2 regions of the Pantoea eucrina genome follow, and region 1 is predicted to be linked to the other one. Evidence: predicted binding sites of a transcription regulator. Region 1 holds the regulator's gene; the other holds the start of a gene.
What was found. The regulator LexA, encoded in region 1, represses DNA repair genes until DNA is damaged. The targets are predictions, from matches to a motif close to TNCTGTATGTACATACAGNA.
Positions count from the first base shown of each region.

Region 2: a site for LexA is predicted at 2,360-2,379, ahead of uvrB (excinuclease ABC subunit UvrB). Genes of this name have one in related genera too.

Region 1 is NZ_CP083448.1:252,807-260,620, forward strand. It holds gene plsB (glycerol-3-phosphate 1-O-acyltransferase PlsB) at 1-1,470, opposite strand, end outside; gene LAC65_RS01130 (diacylglycerol kinase) at 1,598-1,966, shown strand; gene lexA (transcriptional repressor LexA) at 2,072-2,686, shown strand; gene dinF (MATE family efflux transporter DinF) at 2,816-4,138, shown strand; gene LAC65_RS01145 (CsbD family protein) at 4,284-4,496, shown strand; gene zur (zinc uptake transcriptional repressor Zur) at 4,547-5,068, opposite strand; gene LAC65_RS01155 (conjugal transfer protein TraF) at 5,457-6,719, shown strand; gene dusA (tRNA dihydrouridine(20/20a) synthase DusA) at 6,810-7,805, shown strand.
Region 2 is NZ_CP083448.1:1,026,609-1,034,422, reverse strand. It holds gene LAC65_RS04845 (gluconeogenesis factor YvcK family protein) at 1-171, shown strand, start outside; gene uvrB (excinuclease ABC subunit UvrB) at 259-2,280, opposite strand; gene LAC65_RS04835 (ABC transporter ATP-binding protein) at 3,179-3,895, shown strand; gene bioD (dethiobiotin synthase) at 3,918-4,586, opposite strand; gene bioC (malonyl-ACP O-methyltransferase BioC) at 4,583-5,338, opposite strand; gene bioF (8-amino-7-oxononanoate synthase) at 5,322-6,470, opposite strand; gene bioB (biotin synthase BioB) at 6,471-7,502, opposite strand; gene bioA (adenosylmethionine--8-amino-7-oxononanoate transaminase) at 7,588-7,814, shown strand, end outside.

The sequences.
Region 1 (7,814 bases):
CGCCTCGCGCCACTCGGGAATATGCTTGTTCAGGTAGTTAACCAGCGGCAGCGGTTCGCCAAAGTTAACGTAGCCCTGACCGAGATTGCGCAGCTTACGCAGGCCGCGCACCATCTGCACAAAGCCCTCTTTCTCTTTCGCTGCGCCGCGCAGCTCTTTGGCGTAAGTACCCACTTCCATTACGTGCTCATAGCCGATGTAGATCGGTACAAACGTAATCGGACGGCTGCCGCCGCGCAGCAGCGCCTGCAGCGTCATTGAAAGCGTGCCGGTTTTGGGATCGAGCAGGCGACCGGTGCGCGAGCGTCCGCCCTCAACAAAGTACTCAACCGAGTAGCCGCGGCTGAACAGCTCGCCCAGATATTCGCGGAATACGGTGGAGTAGAGTTTATTGCCCTTAAAGGTACGGCGAATAAAGAAGGCCCCCAGCCGGCGGAAAATGGGCCCGGCTGGCCAGAAGTTAAGATTGATACCGGCAGCGATGTGCGGCGGCACCAGCCCCTGATGATAAAGCACGTAGGAGAGCAGCAGATAATCCATATGGCTGCGGTGGCAGGGCACATAGACTATTTCATGACCATCCTGCGCCAGCTGACGCACGCGCTCGCCGCCGTTGACGCTAATGCCCTGATAGAGGCGGCTCCAGAGCCAGCCCATGATGCGGTCGGTAACGCGGATCGCCTCATATGAGAAGTCTGCCGCGATCTCTTCCATCATCTCAACGGCGTTTTGCTGCGCTTTTTCATGCGAAATCTTTTTGCTGCGCGCTTCATCTTCAACCGCTTTTTCAATCGCCTTCGACTGCAGCAGCTTGTTGAACAGATCCTGACGGGCGGGCAGGCTTGGTCCCACCGCGGCGAGACGCTGGCGGGCAAAGTGAATACGCGCCACGCGCGCCAGCTTCTGCGCAATCGACTTATCCGTGCCGTGTTCGGTCGCCATCTGGCGCAGCGAGACGGTGGAAGAGAAGCGGACAAAGCTGTCGCGACCGTGCCAGAGAATGGCGAAAAACTTCTGTACGCCATTCAGTACGCGCAGATGCGGCGTAGGCTCGCCCTGAATTTCACGACCCGGCGCACGGCCAAACATCACCGCCACCGGCAGCATCTGGACATCCAGCTGCGGGTTATTACGATGCAGATCCAGATAGTCGTGAAACAGTTTCACTGACTCCGGGTTCGCCACATAGTAAGGAAAGACACGCGGGCCATCATGAATAAACACATGGCGCGGCAGCAGCGTGCCGTCAATCTCCAGCGGCGCGAGCGGATCGGGCAGATCAAGCCGCAGACACTGGTTGCGTAATGTAAGCAGATCCGCCTTTGAATCATAAGGCAAAACATACATCACGGGACGAGTGGGATCGATACCGTGCTCCGAAACCGGATCGGTCGGTATGACCTTACTTTTTACCAAAATAGAGAGTGGTAAATTCAATAATTTGTAATAGAGTTTACGCCAACCTGACATAGACAACTTGAAGCCTCTTGTTAGCAAAGCGCGGCAAGCATACCAGAAAGTGCAGCGGAGATCTGTGGCTGTGCCATCGCACGCTGCGCACTCATTGACGCCAAAATTACTCAAGGGTTCCCTATTCATGGCAAATAACGTTACCGGCCTGCTGCGTATCATCAAAGCGGCGGGCTACTCCTGGCAGGGAATACGCGCAGCCTGGCAACATGAAGCGGCCTTTCGTCAGGAAGCCGTTGCAGCGGTGATTGCGGTAGTTGTCGCCTGCTGGCTGGATGTGGACGCAGTGACGCGCGTGCTGCTAATTGGTTCGGTGATACTGGTGGTGGTGGTGGAGATCCTCAACAGCGCGATTGAGGCGGTGGTCGACCGAATCGGCCAGGAGCGTCATCCGCTGGCGGGCCGCGCTAAGGATATGGGTTCTGCCGCCGTACTGCTGACGATCCTTCTCGCGCTGTTTGTCTGGATAACGCTGCTCTGGCCGCACGCATATTAAGGCCGCCCGTACCGATATATCGCTGATTTTTGCCGCAGCTGCGGTTTTCATTTCGCCAATACCTGTATATACTCACAGCGACTGTATAAACAACCAGGGGGCGGGATGAAAGCGTTAACCAGCAGGCAGCAGCAGGTCTATGACCTGATTCGCGACCATATTAATACAACCGGCATGCCGCCAACGCGTGCTGAAATCGCTTCACAGCTGGGCTTCCGCTCACCCAATGCAGCTGAAGAGCACCTGAAAGCGCTGGCGCGTAAAGGGGTCATTGAGATTGTCTCTGGCGCCTCGCGCGGCATTCGCTTGCTGATGGAAGAAGAGACAAGCGGTGGACTGCCGTTAATCGGGCGTGTCGCTGCCGGCGAGCCGCTGCTGGCTCAGGAGCACATCGAGACCCACTATCAGGTCGATGCTAACCTGTTCAAGCCGAGCGCGGATTTTCTGCTGCGCGTTAGCGGCATGTCGATGAAAGATATCGGGATTATGGATGGCGATCTGCTTGCCGTGCATAAAACCCAGGATGTGCGTAATGGCCAGGTCGTGGTGGCGCGCATTGACGACGAGGTCACCGTAAAACGCTGGAAAAAGCAGGGTGCTATCGTGCATCTGCTGCCGGAAAACAGCGATTTTCAGCCTATCGAAGTGGATACGCGCCAGCAGTCTCTGACCGTTGAAGGTCTGGCTGTCGGTATTGTCCGTACCGGTGAATGGCTGTAATACCTGGTTAGTCCCCCCGCTGCGGTCTGTGCCTGCACAGGCCGCGGTCTGCTATATTACCCCTCTGCTTCCAACCGTGGCGCCGTGCAGCTGCATGAGGCGCGTTGCCCGCAATAACAGGACTGGCTGATGCCGCTGTTTACCTCTTCTGATCGCACGCTCTGGCGCCTGGCGCTGCCCATGATCCTCTCTAACATCAGCGTACCGCTGCTGGGCATTGTGGATACGGCTATCATTGGCCACCTCGACAGCCCGGTTTACCTCGGCGGCGTAGCCGTGGGTGCAACGGCCACCAGCTTTGTCTTTATGCTGCTGCTCTTTTTGCGGATGAGCACCACTGGCCTGACGGCGCAGGCGTTCGGCGCCCGCGATAAGCCAGCGCTGGCGCGGGCGCTGATCCAGCCGATGCTGATTGCGCTGACGGCAGGCGTGCTGTTCATTGCGCTACGAACGCCGGTCAGCGAGCTGGCAGCCGCGCTGATGGGCGGCAGCGAGGCGGTGCAGCAGCAGGCACAAACCTTTATCGCTATCCGCTGGCTCAGCGCGCCTGCCACGCTGGCAAATCTGGTGATCCTCGGCTGGCTGCTCGGCGTACAGTATGCGCGCGCGCCGATGGTGCTGCTTATTACCGGCAACGTCGTGAATATCCTGCTCGATCTGCTGTTTGTTCTGCAGTGGCACTGGGGCGTGGCGGGTGCCGCAGCGGCCACCGCCGTCGCGGACTATGTGACGCTGGCCGTGGGGCTATGGATGGTGGCGCGGGTGCTGGCGCTGCGCGGCATATCATTTTCGCTGCTTAAAGCCAGCTGGCGCGGCGACGCCGCGCGCCTGTTCCGGCTTAACCGCGACATCATGCTGCGTTCGCTGCTGCTGCAGCTCTGCTTCGCCTCGCTGACGCTACTGGGCGCGCGACTCGGCGCTGACGTGGTCGCCGTCAATGCGGTATTGCTGATGTTCCTGACTTTTACTGCCTATGCGCTGGATGGTTTTGCGTATGCGGTGGAAGCCTGCTCCGGTGAGGCGACCGGCGCAGGCGATCGCAGCCGGCTGCGGCTGATCTGGTATGCCGCCTGCCGGCAGGCGGGCATTGTGGCGCTGCTGTTCGCTGTGATTTACGCCCTCTGCGGTCCGGCAATTATCGCGCTGCTGACCTCGATTGAGTCGCTGCGTGAGGCGGCTGACCGCTATCTGATCTGGCAGGTGATCCTGCCGCTGGCTGGCGTCTGGTGCTATCTGCTGGATGGGATGTTTATCGGAGCCACGCGCGGCCGGGATATGCGCAACAGCATGCTGCTGGCGGCGCTGGGCTATGCGCTGACGCTGCTGACGCTGCCGTGGCTCGGGAATCATGGTTTATGGCTGGCTATTACCGTATTTCTCGCGCTGAGAGGCATTACGCTCGGGCTGATCTGGCGTCATCACTGGCAGCGCGACAGCTGGTTCAGCGTGTGATAGCAGCCGGTCAGGCGGTAGCCCACAAAACTGGCAGTTTGTGCTGCAGCGGTTAACCTTAACGTGACAGCACGCGGGTTATACGGCGGTTCAGCCCGCGCTGTGGTGGCATACCGTCTGGCTCAGCAAACCGGGGAGAGATGCAATGAACAGAGATGAAGCGAGTGGCAGCCGGAAACAGTTTAAAGGAAAATGCAAAGAGCAGTGGGGCAAGCTGACCGATGATGACCTGAGCGTGATCGAAGGCAGACGCGAGCAGCTGATCGGCAAAATTCAGGAGCGTTACGGCTATGCCAGAGCAGAAGCGGAGCGCGAAGTAAACGAATGGGAAAGCCGGCACAACGATCCACACAGCTAGTGCCACCCCGCTTCAGAGCATAACCCGCCCGCATGCCTTCAGGCGTGTGCTCAGCCCTTTTTGCCGCGTTTTTTACTCATCGCTTCATGATCGTGCGCGCAGCCGGCGTGCTGTGTACAGGCGGCAATTTCCGCACAGTTTTCGCACAGGCCGTGCGCTTCAATTACCGTATGGCGCAGGCTGAAGTTTGCCTGGTCAGCCAGTCCCGCAATGATTTTTTCCACGCCGTGCGCCTGCTGTTCACTCACTGCGGCACAGCTGTCGCAAACCAGCATGACAGAGCTGTGGGCCGGCTCATTGAAATGATGGCAGACCACATAGCTGTTGTTGGACTCCACGCGGTGGATAAATCCCTGCTCCAGCAAAAAGTCGAGGGCGCGGTAAATCGTGGGCGGCTTCGCCTGAGGCTCACTCATACGCAGCTGATCCAGCAGATCGTAGGCGCTGACAGAACCTTTCTGCTCAGCCATCAGGCGCAGTACTTCGGCACGCTGTGGCGTAAGACGCACGCCGCGATCGAGACAGAGCGCCTCGACCTGGGTCAGCAGCTGCGCTGGGGTAAGAGTTGACATAATGTTCTCCGGCTAACAGGTGATGTTATTTTATCACACTCCATCCGCCCATGCTGTTTTTGCCTGCCCTGGCCGAAGCGTGCTGTCGATCACACTTATCCGGCAATTTTAAGCGTGTTTAGCGCGCTATTTTTGCTTTGCAAGTGACCAGATTCCCGATATGGTTCAGGCAGGCTAAAGTTATCACTGGCCTTATAAGAGCAATAATTCGCCTGAGTGGCTAAAAAAAGCGCAGTGTGACGCAATCGTGTCCAATTCTGCGAACAGCAGTGCTTATCCCTTTCAGTTCACAGCAATGAAGCGTTAGCCGCCATTCAGAATAGCGGTTAACACCATTATTTCGCCTACGCGACACTCAATAATTTTTTAAGGTGATAGCAGCCTCATGATGACAACACGCTTTACGCTGGCCCGGGTGGCTTATTTTGCTGGTTTAAACGCGCTGCTGGTTTCCTCTTCAGCGCTGGCCGCGGGAACCTGGTATGATGCGCGCAATGATGCGATGGGCGGAACCGGTGTCGCATCGTCGCACTGGAGCTCTGCCGTGCTGGCTAACCCCGCGCTGATGACACGCGCGCAGCCGGAAGAGAACGCCGGCATTATTTTTCCCTCTGCCGGGTTACAGGTGACGGATAAAGACAAGCTGGTCGATCGCATTGATGACATCACCGATACGGTTGATCGCTATCGCGACGTGATTGATAACATCAACGCGAATCTCATCTCGGATCCGTTTGCCGCCATCAATGCGGTACCGCAACTGCGTGCCGCAGCCGGTGATATGGCCGATCAGCTGCGCGGGCTTAAAGGTAACAAAGCGGATGCCACCGCTGGCGTTGCGCTGGCCGTCACCGTTCCCAATGCGACGCTGCCGTTTGCTTTTATTACCAAAGCCTATGGCACCGCCCATATCCGGGCCAATGTGGCTCAGAGCGATATCGATTATCTGGATAGTCTGGCAAACGGGGCGTTTCCGCAGCCGGGCGATCAGGATAACCTGCGCTCCAGCGCGAACGGACTGGCAGCGCTGGTCACCGATTATGGTATCGCCATGGCGCATGAGTTCACGGTTGCCGGTCATCCGGTCTCGCTCGGTATTACGCCCAAGCTGCAGAAGACCTGGCTCTATAACTACAGCGCCAGCGTCTATAACTACGATAAAAACGATCTTAAAAACGGACGCTATCGCAGTTCAGACACCGGCTTTAACGTTGATGCCGGTCTCGCAACCGCGTTTGCTGAAAACTGGACGTTTGGTCTGACCGGGCAGAACCTGATCTCACGCGATCTGGAAACCAAAGTCGTCAATGGCTATCGCGATACCTATCAAATCCGTCCGCTGGTGACAACCGGACTGGCATGGGAGCGCGGGCCGGTTACCCTGACCGGCGATGTGGACCTGACGGAAACCAAACGCTTTAAGTCGCAGGAGAGCAGCCAGTATGCGGGCGCAGGCGCGGAATATCGCGTGCTCGACTGGCTGGCACTGCGGGCAGGCTATCGCGCCGATCTGAAATCAAATGACGTTAACGTGGTTACCGCCGGCCTCGGGCTGTCGCCGTTTAATAATGCGGTGCATCTGGATCTCGCGGGCTCCGCCGGTAAAGATCGTACCTGGGGTGCGATGGTACAGCTCGGCTTTAACTTCTGACGGGTCTGTCACGGGCGGCTGTGTCGTCCGTGACGGCTGTGGTATCATTGCGCAGTTTCTCATCATTTAACTCCGGATCTACTGCGCTTCATGACTGATAACTTCTCTTCGCAACGCTTCTCTATCGCGCCGATGCTCGACTGGACCGATCGTCACTGCCGCTATTTTCATCGCAAGCTGACCGGCGATACGCTGCTCTATACCGAAATGGTGACGACCGGCGCGATTATTCATGGCAAAGGCGATTACCTTGCCTATAGCGAAGAGGAGCATCCGGTTGCGCTGCAGCTGGGCGGCAGCGATCCGGCGGCGCTGGCGCAGTGTGCCCGACTGGCTGAAGCGCGCGGTTACGATCAGATCAACCTTAACGTGGGCTGTCCTTCCGACCGCGTACAGAACGGTCGTTTTGGTGCCTGCCTGATGGCGGATGCGAACCTGGTGGCTGACTGCATTAAAGCGATGCGCGATGTGGTTTCTATTCCGGTCACGGTAAAAACCCGCATCGGTATTGATGAGCAGGACAGCTACGCGTTTCTGCGCGACTTTACCGGCACCGTGGCAGAGCGGGGCGGCTGCGACACCTTTATCATTCACGCTCGCAAAGCCTGGCTGTCAGGCCTGAGCCCCAAAGAGAACCGGGAGATCCCGCCGCTGGACTATCCGCGCGTTTATCAGCTAAAACGTGATTTTCCGGCGCTGACCATGGCGATCAACGGCGGGGTAAAAACGCTGGAAGAGGCCAAGACGCACCTGATGCATCTGGATGGCGTGATGATGGGCCGCGAAGCGTATCAAAATCCTTCCGTGCTGGCGCAGGTTGACCGCGAGCTTTTTGGCCGCACAACGCCGGCAGTGGATCTGGTCGCCGTTGTGCGTTCAATGTATCCCTATATCGAAGCGGAACTGACGCAGGGCACTTATCTGGGGCACGTCACCCGGCATATGCTGGGGCTGTTTCAGGGTATTCCGGGTGCCCGTCAGTGGCGACGGTATCTGAGCGAAAATGCCCATAAACCGGGTGCTGATGTGCGGGTGCTGGAAGCCGCGCTGGCGCTGGTGGCCGATCGCATCCCCCAGGAAGCGTAATCCGCGCGC
Region 2 (7,814 bases), 770 kb from region 1:
GCGATTGGTAAACGGGTTATTGATGCCGTAGTGATCAGCCCGACTGCCGACACGCAGGGTCTGGCGCAGCGCATTATTGTGCAGGAGCCGCTGGAAGCTGAAGATATCCGTTATCGCCACGATCGACAGCTTCTGCGCCTGGCGCTGGAGCACGCCATCCAGGCGCTTTAAAGCCGCCAGCCGTATAAATACGCCAGGGCCGCATAAATGCGGCCCATGTGGAATGCGGCTCCTGCGGAATGCGGCACGGGTTGGTGGTTATGAGGCGGCAATAAACAGTTCGCGCAGCTCATGCAGCCGGTCGCGCAGGCTGGCGGCTTCTTCAAACTCCAGGTTTTGCGCATGCTGCTGCATCTGCGCTTCCAGTTCGTGAATTTTCTTCTGCATCGCCTGTGGCGTAAGCGCCAGGTAATCAGCATCATTCTCTGCTGCCGTGCGCGTGGCCGTTTTGCCTTTGCCGCGCGTTTTCACCACGTTTTTGCCCAGCTCAAGAATATCCGTGATCTTCTTATTCAGCCCCTGCGGCACAATGCCGTGCTCGGTGTTGTAGCGCTCCTGCTTCTCGCGACGTCGCTCTGTCTCTTCAATCGCGCGTGCCATAGAGGGCGTGATTTTATCAGCATAAAGAATCGCTTTGCCGTTCACGTTACGCGCTGCACGACCAATCGTCTGGATCAGGGAGCGTTCTGAACGCAGGAAGCCCTCTTTGTCGGCGTCGAGAATCGCCACCAGGGAGACCTCCGGCATATCAAGTCCCTCACGCAGCAGGTTAATCCCTACCAGCACGTCAAACTCGCCCAGGCGCAGGTCGCGAATAATCTCCATGCGCTCAACGGTATCGATATCAGAGTGCAGATAGCGCACCTTCTCACCATGCTCTTCAAGATATTCAGTGAGGTCTTCAGCCATACGCTTGGTCAGCGTCGTCACCAGCACGCGTTCGTTGATCTCCACGCGTTTGCGGATTTCAGAGAGCAGATCATCCACCTGTGTGCCGACCGGGCGCACCTCAAGAATGGGATCGAGCAGACCTGTCGGACGCACTACCTGATCGATCACTTCCGTGCCCGATTTTTCCAGCTCATATTTACCCGGCGTGGCGGAGACATAAATGGTCTGCGGGGCCAGCGCCTCAAACTCTTCAAACCGAAGCGGACGGTTGTCCAGCGCGGACGGCAGGCGGAAGCCGTACTCCACCAGCGTCTCTTTACGCGCGCGGTCGCCGCGATACATGCCGCCAATCTGCGGAATCGTGACGTGCGACTCATCCACCACCAGCAGACCATCGGCCGGCAGATAGTCAAACAGGGTCGGCGGCGCTTCACCCGGTCCGCGTCCCGAGAGATAGCGGGAGTAGTTCTCAATCCCCGAGCAGTAACCCAGCTCGTTCATCATCTCCAGGTCAAACTGGGTGCGCTGCGTAATGCGCTGCTCTTCCAGCAGCTTGTTGTTTTCCAGCAGCACCTTACGGCGCAGGGCCAGCTCATCTTTGATCTCTTCCATCGCCTGCAGGATGCGCTCGCGCGGCGTAACGTAGTGCGTTTTGGGATAGATGGTAAAGCGCGGGATCACTGACTCAATTTGTCCGGTAAGCGGATCAAATAGTGAGAGCCGCTCAACCTCTTCATCAAACAGCTCCACCCGCAGAGCCATATCGTCGGACTCCGCCGGGAAGATATCGATCACCTCCCCGCGCACGCGGAACGTACCGCGCTGAAACGCCTGATCGTTACGCGCATACTGCAGCTCAGCCAGACGCCGTAAAATACTGCGCTGATCGATGATCATACCGCGCGTCAGATGCAGCATCATTTTCAGATAGAGATCGGGATCGCCCAGACCATAAATTGCCGAGACCGACGCGACCACGATGACATCGCGTCGTTCCAGCATCGCTTTGGTGGCGGAGAGGCGCATCTGCTCAATGTGCTCGTTCACCGCCGCATCTTTTTCAATAAAGGTGTCAGAACTCGGCACATAGGCTTCAGGCTGATAGTAGTCATAGTAAGAGACGAAAAATTCTACCGCGTTGTCCGGAAAAAACTCTTTCATCTCCCCATAGAGCTGCGCCGCCAGCGTTTTATTAGGCGCCAGAACCATCGTCGGCCGGTTGAGATCGGCAATCACATTGGCAACGGTAAAGGTTTTGCCCGATCCCGTTACGCCGAGCAGGGTCTGATGCGCAAGGCCATCTTCCAGCCCCTCCTCCAGACGGCGGATCGCTTCAGGCTGATCGCCTGAAGGCTTAAAGGCGGAGTTGAGTTTAAAGACTTTGCTCATGATTTCAGAATTCCTGCTGAAGAAAAGGGCTGGCAGGCTGATAATTCTACTCTGCTATGGCGATTTTGCCAGAAAAAAACACTGGATATATTTACAGATAAACGCCACGATGGTCCTGCTGCCCGTGGCGCCGCTTCAGAGGCATTAAAGCGGCAGCTGGCTAAAATATGTCGCGCCAGGTTATCCCCAGGCGGGCCGGGCTTTTAACAATTGTCAAGAGAACGTCATTAAAATGCAGCGGTAAACTTCAGCCGGAGTTTTACAGGCTTGCTTTTAGATAACATACTGAATTTAATGAAAATAGACCAAAAGCCCAGTTTCGCAGCATAATGTATCCAGGCCGCGTATTTCCTCGCTTGCGCCCGGTTTTCAGTCGCTAATGCACAAGGTTATCCACAGGAATAGTGGATAAGTGAAGCCAGCCCCGAGCCCGCAGGCTGTGTATAAAAAATCCCGCCCTCTTCTGCGCTAACAAAAAAATTTTTTTTATGATTATTTTTCCAGCAGGGCTGGCGCAATTAACTATTCTTTTTTGATTCCACAGCGCCGCCACGCCTGGGCTGCGCTGTTTTCCTGCACTGGACCGCTGCCTTATTAATGAACAGATGCACCAGAAAAGCTTAGTAATCAGCACCGTCAAAGTGCAGCAGCTTAATCACCCCTTTTCACAGTTAAGATTTCCTGATGTGTAAGGCACAATTACGGGCATTTATTAACGACAGAAACGCAGGATTATCGATCTGGCCCGTTGATTGCATCTCTTTTCCGGCGGCAGAACATTCAGGTTTAACAGGGACGCCCTGATGTCTGATACCACCGCGTTACTTAATCTGTCACTGCATGCCAGACGACACAGAGCGGGTGCATTCAGGCTAACTATCTGTAAGGAGAAGATCAGATGCTGAGTTTACGTTCGGTGAATCAGTTTTATGGCCAGAATCAGATTCTGTGGGATGTCGATCTTGATCTGCCTCCGGGATCCTGCACTGGCGTGCTGGGCAGTCCGGGGATGGGGAAAACCACGCTGGTAAACTGCATTATGGGCCATCTGCCGGTCAACAGCGGCTCTATCTGCTGGCAGGAGGCGGGCTATCCGCCGGAGAACCTGTTGCTGCAGCCCGCCGTGCAGCGGGCGCGGATGGGCATCGGATATGTGCCGCAAAAGCGCCATATCTTTACGCAGATGAGCGTTGAGGACAATCTGCTGATCGCCCTGCTGGCGGCTGAAGATGATCGCAACCGCGCCATTCCGGAGATGGTGTTTGAGCTGTTTCCCGCGCTCTATTCACTGCGCCATCAGCGCAGCGGTGAGCTGCCGGTTAATCTGCAGCAGCAGCTGGCACTGGCGCGCGCGCTGGTGCTGAAACCGCGCCTGCTGATCCTCGATGAGCCTTCCGGTACGATGTCGCCGTGGCTGGAGGAGGAGACGGGCAACCTGATCCGGCGGCTCAACCGGGAGTATGGTCTGACCATCCTGCTGCTGGAGCAGCACGTCTCGTTTATACGCCGCGTCGCCGACTACTTTCTGCTGCTGCACCGCGGACGTAATGTGGCGCAGGGGCGCGTTGCGCAGCTGGACGATCTTACCGTGAACAAATGGCTGACGCCGACCTGATCTCTTAAGGGATGCTTATCGCTCAGGGCAGCGTCAGGTAGCGTCCGCAGGTCGCCTGCTCCGTCCCGGACGCCAGCCAGGGGATTTCGCCCAGAAACGGCGCGTCGATGCGCTGGCGCAGCGACGCAATATATTCACGATGCCGCTTGCCCGGCGGCTGAATATCGTTTGCGATCCAGCCTGCCAGTGGTAAGCCGGCTGCCTTGATCGCCGCAGCGGTCAGCATGGCGTGATTAATACAGCCCAGCTTTACGCCCACCACCAGGATCACCGGCAGCTGCTCTGCGATGACCCAGTCCGCATAGGTCTGCGTCTCAGAAAGCGGCGTAAACCAGCCGCCCGCCCCCTCAACCAGCAGCCATTCAGCCTGCGCTTCCACGCTGCGCAGACCCGCCGAGAGCTGTGCAAAGTCGATCGGCCTGCCCTCTTCTGCGCTCACGATATGCGGTGAGGTCGGCTCCATAAATGCCAGCGGGTTAACCTGTTCATAGCGCAGCGGCACGCTGCTGTAGCGCTGCAGCGCCAGCGCATCGCTGTTGCGCACGCCCTCCGCCGTCATCTCACAGCCCGACGCTATCGGTTTATACCCTGCCGTACGCAGCCCGGCAGCGCTGGCCGCCTGCAGCAGCGCGCCGCTGGCAACTGTTTTTCCCACTTCGGTGTCGGTTCCGGTGATAAACCAGCGTTTCATTTTTGCAAAACTCCATACATCAGGTGATAAGTGAGGCGATAGCCCTGTTCATCCTGCGGCCAGTACCGCTCAAGCTGCGCCAGCTGCTGACGCGTCAGTACGCTGTTGCTGCGTCCGCCGTGCAGGTGGGTCGCGCCAATTCCCTTCAGCGAGCGCATCGCACTCAGCGCATCCGGAAAGTGCAGCGTGATGATCTGCTGCGTGCTGCGCAGCGGCTGCGCCCGCGCGGCAGCGGTAACCTCACCGGCCTGAAGAAAGCGGTTGGCGTGACGACGGGAATCTATCGCTGCCCATGCGCGATCCACCTCCGGCAGCGATCCCGCCAGCAGCGTGGAAAAAAGCGCGGTGCCGCCGGGCCGCAGCACGCGATAAAATTGCTGCAGAGCCACGCTCAGATCGCTGCTCCACTGCACCGCCAGGTTGCTCCAGACGCCATCCACGCTGCCGTCAGCCAGCGGCAGCCGGTCGATATCGCCCTGCAGATAATGGTGTGCCGATCGCTGGGCGCGCGCGGCGTCCAGCATCGGCAAAGAGAGATCGAGCGCGGTTACCCGACGGTCGCGATCGCGCCAGTACCGGCTGTACCAGCCGGTGCCGCAGCCGGCATCGAGCAGGTGCGGACCAAATCCGGCTGGCGCACAGGCCAGCAGCGCATCGCCGCTCAGGCGCTGCAGCGCGGCGTGCTGCTCATAGTGTGGCGCGGCGCGGCCAAACGCCTGCGCCACCGCCTGCTTGTTAACCTGCAGCGTCATACAGCGCCTCCAGCAGCGCGTCGATATCTTCCGGCTCATGCGCCGCCGTGAGGGTAATGCGCAGCCGGGCCGTACCGGGCGGCACGGTAGGCGGACGGATGGCGCTGACCCAGCATCCCGCCTGCGCCAGCCGCTGCGAGAGCGCCAGCGCGGCCGCGTTCTCCCCCACAATCAGCGGCTGAATGGCGCTCTCTGAGGCGGGGAGGCTCCACGGCAGCTGCGCTGCGCCGGCGCGAAAGCGGCTGATATTGGCCCGCAGTCGTGCCCGCAGCGCATCGCCCTGCTGCACCTGCTGCAGCGCCGCCAGCAGCGCGCAGCACTGCGCCGGCGGCATGGCGGTAGAGTAAATAAGGTGGCGCGAGAACTGTTCAACGTAATCGGCGGTCGCATCATCGCACAGCAGCGCTGCGCCGCTGACGCCAAAGCCTTTGCCAAACGTCACCACCAGCAGCTCGGGTTTTACCTGCTGCTGCCAGCAGCTGCCGCGCCCCTGTTCACCGCTCACGCCAATGCCGTGCGCGTCATCGACCAGCAGCCAGCCGTCCGCAGCCCGGGTCGCCGCAGCAATCTCCGCCAGCGGTGCGCTGTCGCCATCCATGCTGAAAACGCCTTCGGTGACCACCAGCGTGGCGCCCGCCCCCGGCTGCGCCAGCAGCTTTTGCAGACCTGCCGGCTGATTATGCGCAAAACGCCGCAGCGTGGCCGGGCTGTGACTGGCAGCATCCAGCAGCGACGCGTGCGCCAGTTTATCCGCCACGATGCGGTCCTGCTTTTGCGCCAGCAGATGCACAATCGCCTGATTAGCGGCAAAGCCGGAGATAAACAGCAGCGCGCGTGAATAGCCGAGCCAGCCTGCCAGCTGCTGCTCCAGCTCTGCGTGATAACGGCTATAGCCGGTCACATACGCGGACGCCCCTGCCCCGGCTCCCGCCTGCGCCGCACCCTGCTGCCAGGCCGCAATCACCGCCGGATGCTGGCTCAGCCCGAGATAGTCGTTACCGGAGAAGTGGCGATAGCGCTGACCGTCCAGCGTGATTTCCCGCACGCTGTTCTGCTCAACACAGCGCCGGTAGCGCCAGCCTTCCGCGTCCCGGCGCGCCTGCAGCGCTTCGGTAATACGTTCAGCCCACATTTACACCGCCGCGTTGTAAAACTGCGGCGTGTCGGCCTCAGCCAGCTGCGCCTGCAGCTGATGCTGCTGTGCCTTATCCCCGCTCGCGGTTGTGGTATGTTCCGGATTCAGCCCCAGCTTGCGGAACAGGATCAGATCTTTATCCTCCTCCGGATTGGGCGTGGTCAGCAGTTTGCAGCCATAGAAAATAGAGTTAGCGCCCGCCATAAAACACATCGCCTGCGTCTGCTCGCTCATCTGCTCACGCCCCGCTGAGAGACGCACGTGCGAAGAGGGCATCATGATGCGCGCTACGGCGATAGTGCGGATAAAATCAAACGGCTCCACGTCAGCGTTATCCGCCATCGGCGTGCCTTTGACTTTTACCAGCATGTTGATCGGCACGCTCTCTGGCGGCACCGGCAGGTTTGCCAGCTGCACCAGCAGTCCGGCGCGATCCGTCACCGTTTCACCCAGACCGACAATGCCGCCGGAGCAGACCTTGATACCGGCCCTACGCACTTTATCCAGCGTATCGAGACGCTCCTGGTAGGTACGGGTCGTGATGACGCTGCCGTAAAATTCCGGTGAGGTATCCAGGTTATGGTTGTAGAAATCGAGTCCGGCCTCTGCCAGACGCTGCGCCTGGTTTTGTTCCAGCGTCCCCAGCGTCATGCAGGTTTCCATGCCGAGCGCTTTCACGCCCTGCACCATCTGCTCCAGATAAGGCATATCGCGTTCGTGCGGGTTTTTCCATGCGGCGCCCATGCAGAAACGGCTGGAGCCGGCCGCTTTAGCTTTACGCGCCGAGGCGAGCACCGCCTCCACCTCCATCAGCCGTTCTGACTCCAGTCCGGTTTTGTAGCGCGCGCTCTGCGGGCAATATTTACAATCTTCCGGGCAGGCGCCGGTTTTAATCGACAGCAGCGTGCTGACCTGTACCTGACGTGGGTCAAAATGCTGGCGATGCACCTGCTGCGCCTCAAACATCAGTTCCAGAAAAGGTTTATCAAACAGGGCCTGGGCCTGGGCCAGTGTCCAGCGGTTAGCCATTACATACTCCAAAAAGGGGTTCATCCCGACAATGATCGTGGTTATACTTGTAAACTAAATCTTTTCAAAATGGTTTACAAGACAGATGTTCACGCCTGACGACCTCGATTTTGACCGCCAGCATATCTGGCATCCCTACACCTCAATGCGCGACCCGCTGCCCTGTTATCCGGTGGTGGCTGCCCAGGGTTGCCAGCTGCAGCTGGCAGATGGACGCGAGCTGGTTGACGGTATGTCGTCATGGTGGGCGGCGATCCACGGCTACAATCATCCGCGTCTCAACCAGGCACTGCAGCAGCAGATGGCGCAGAT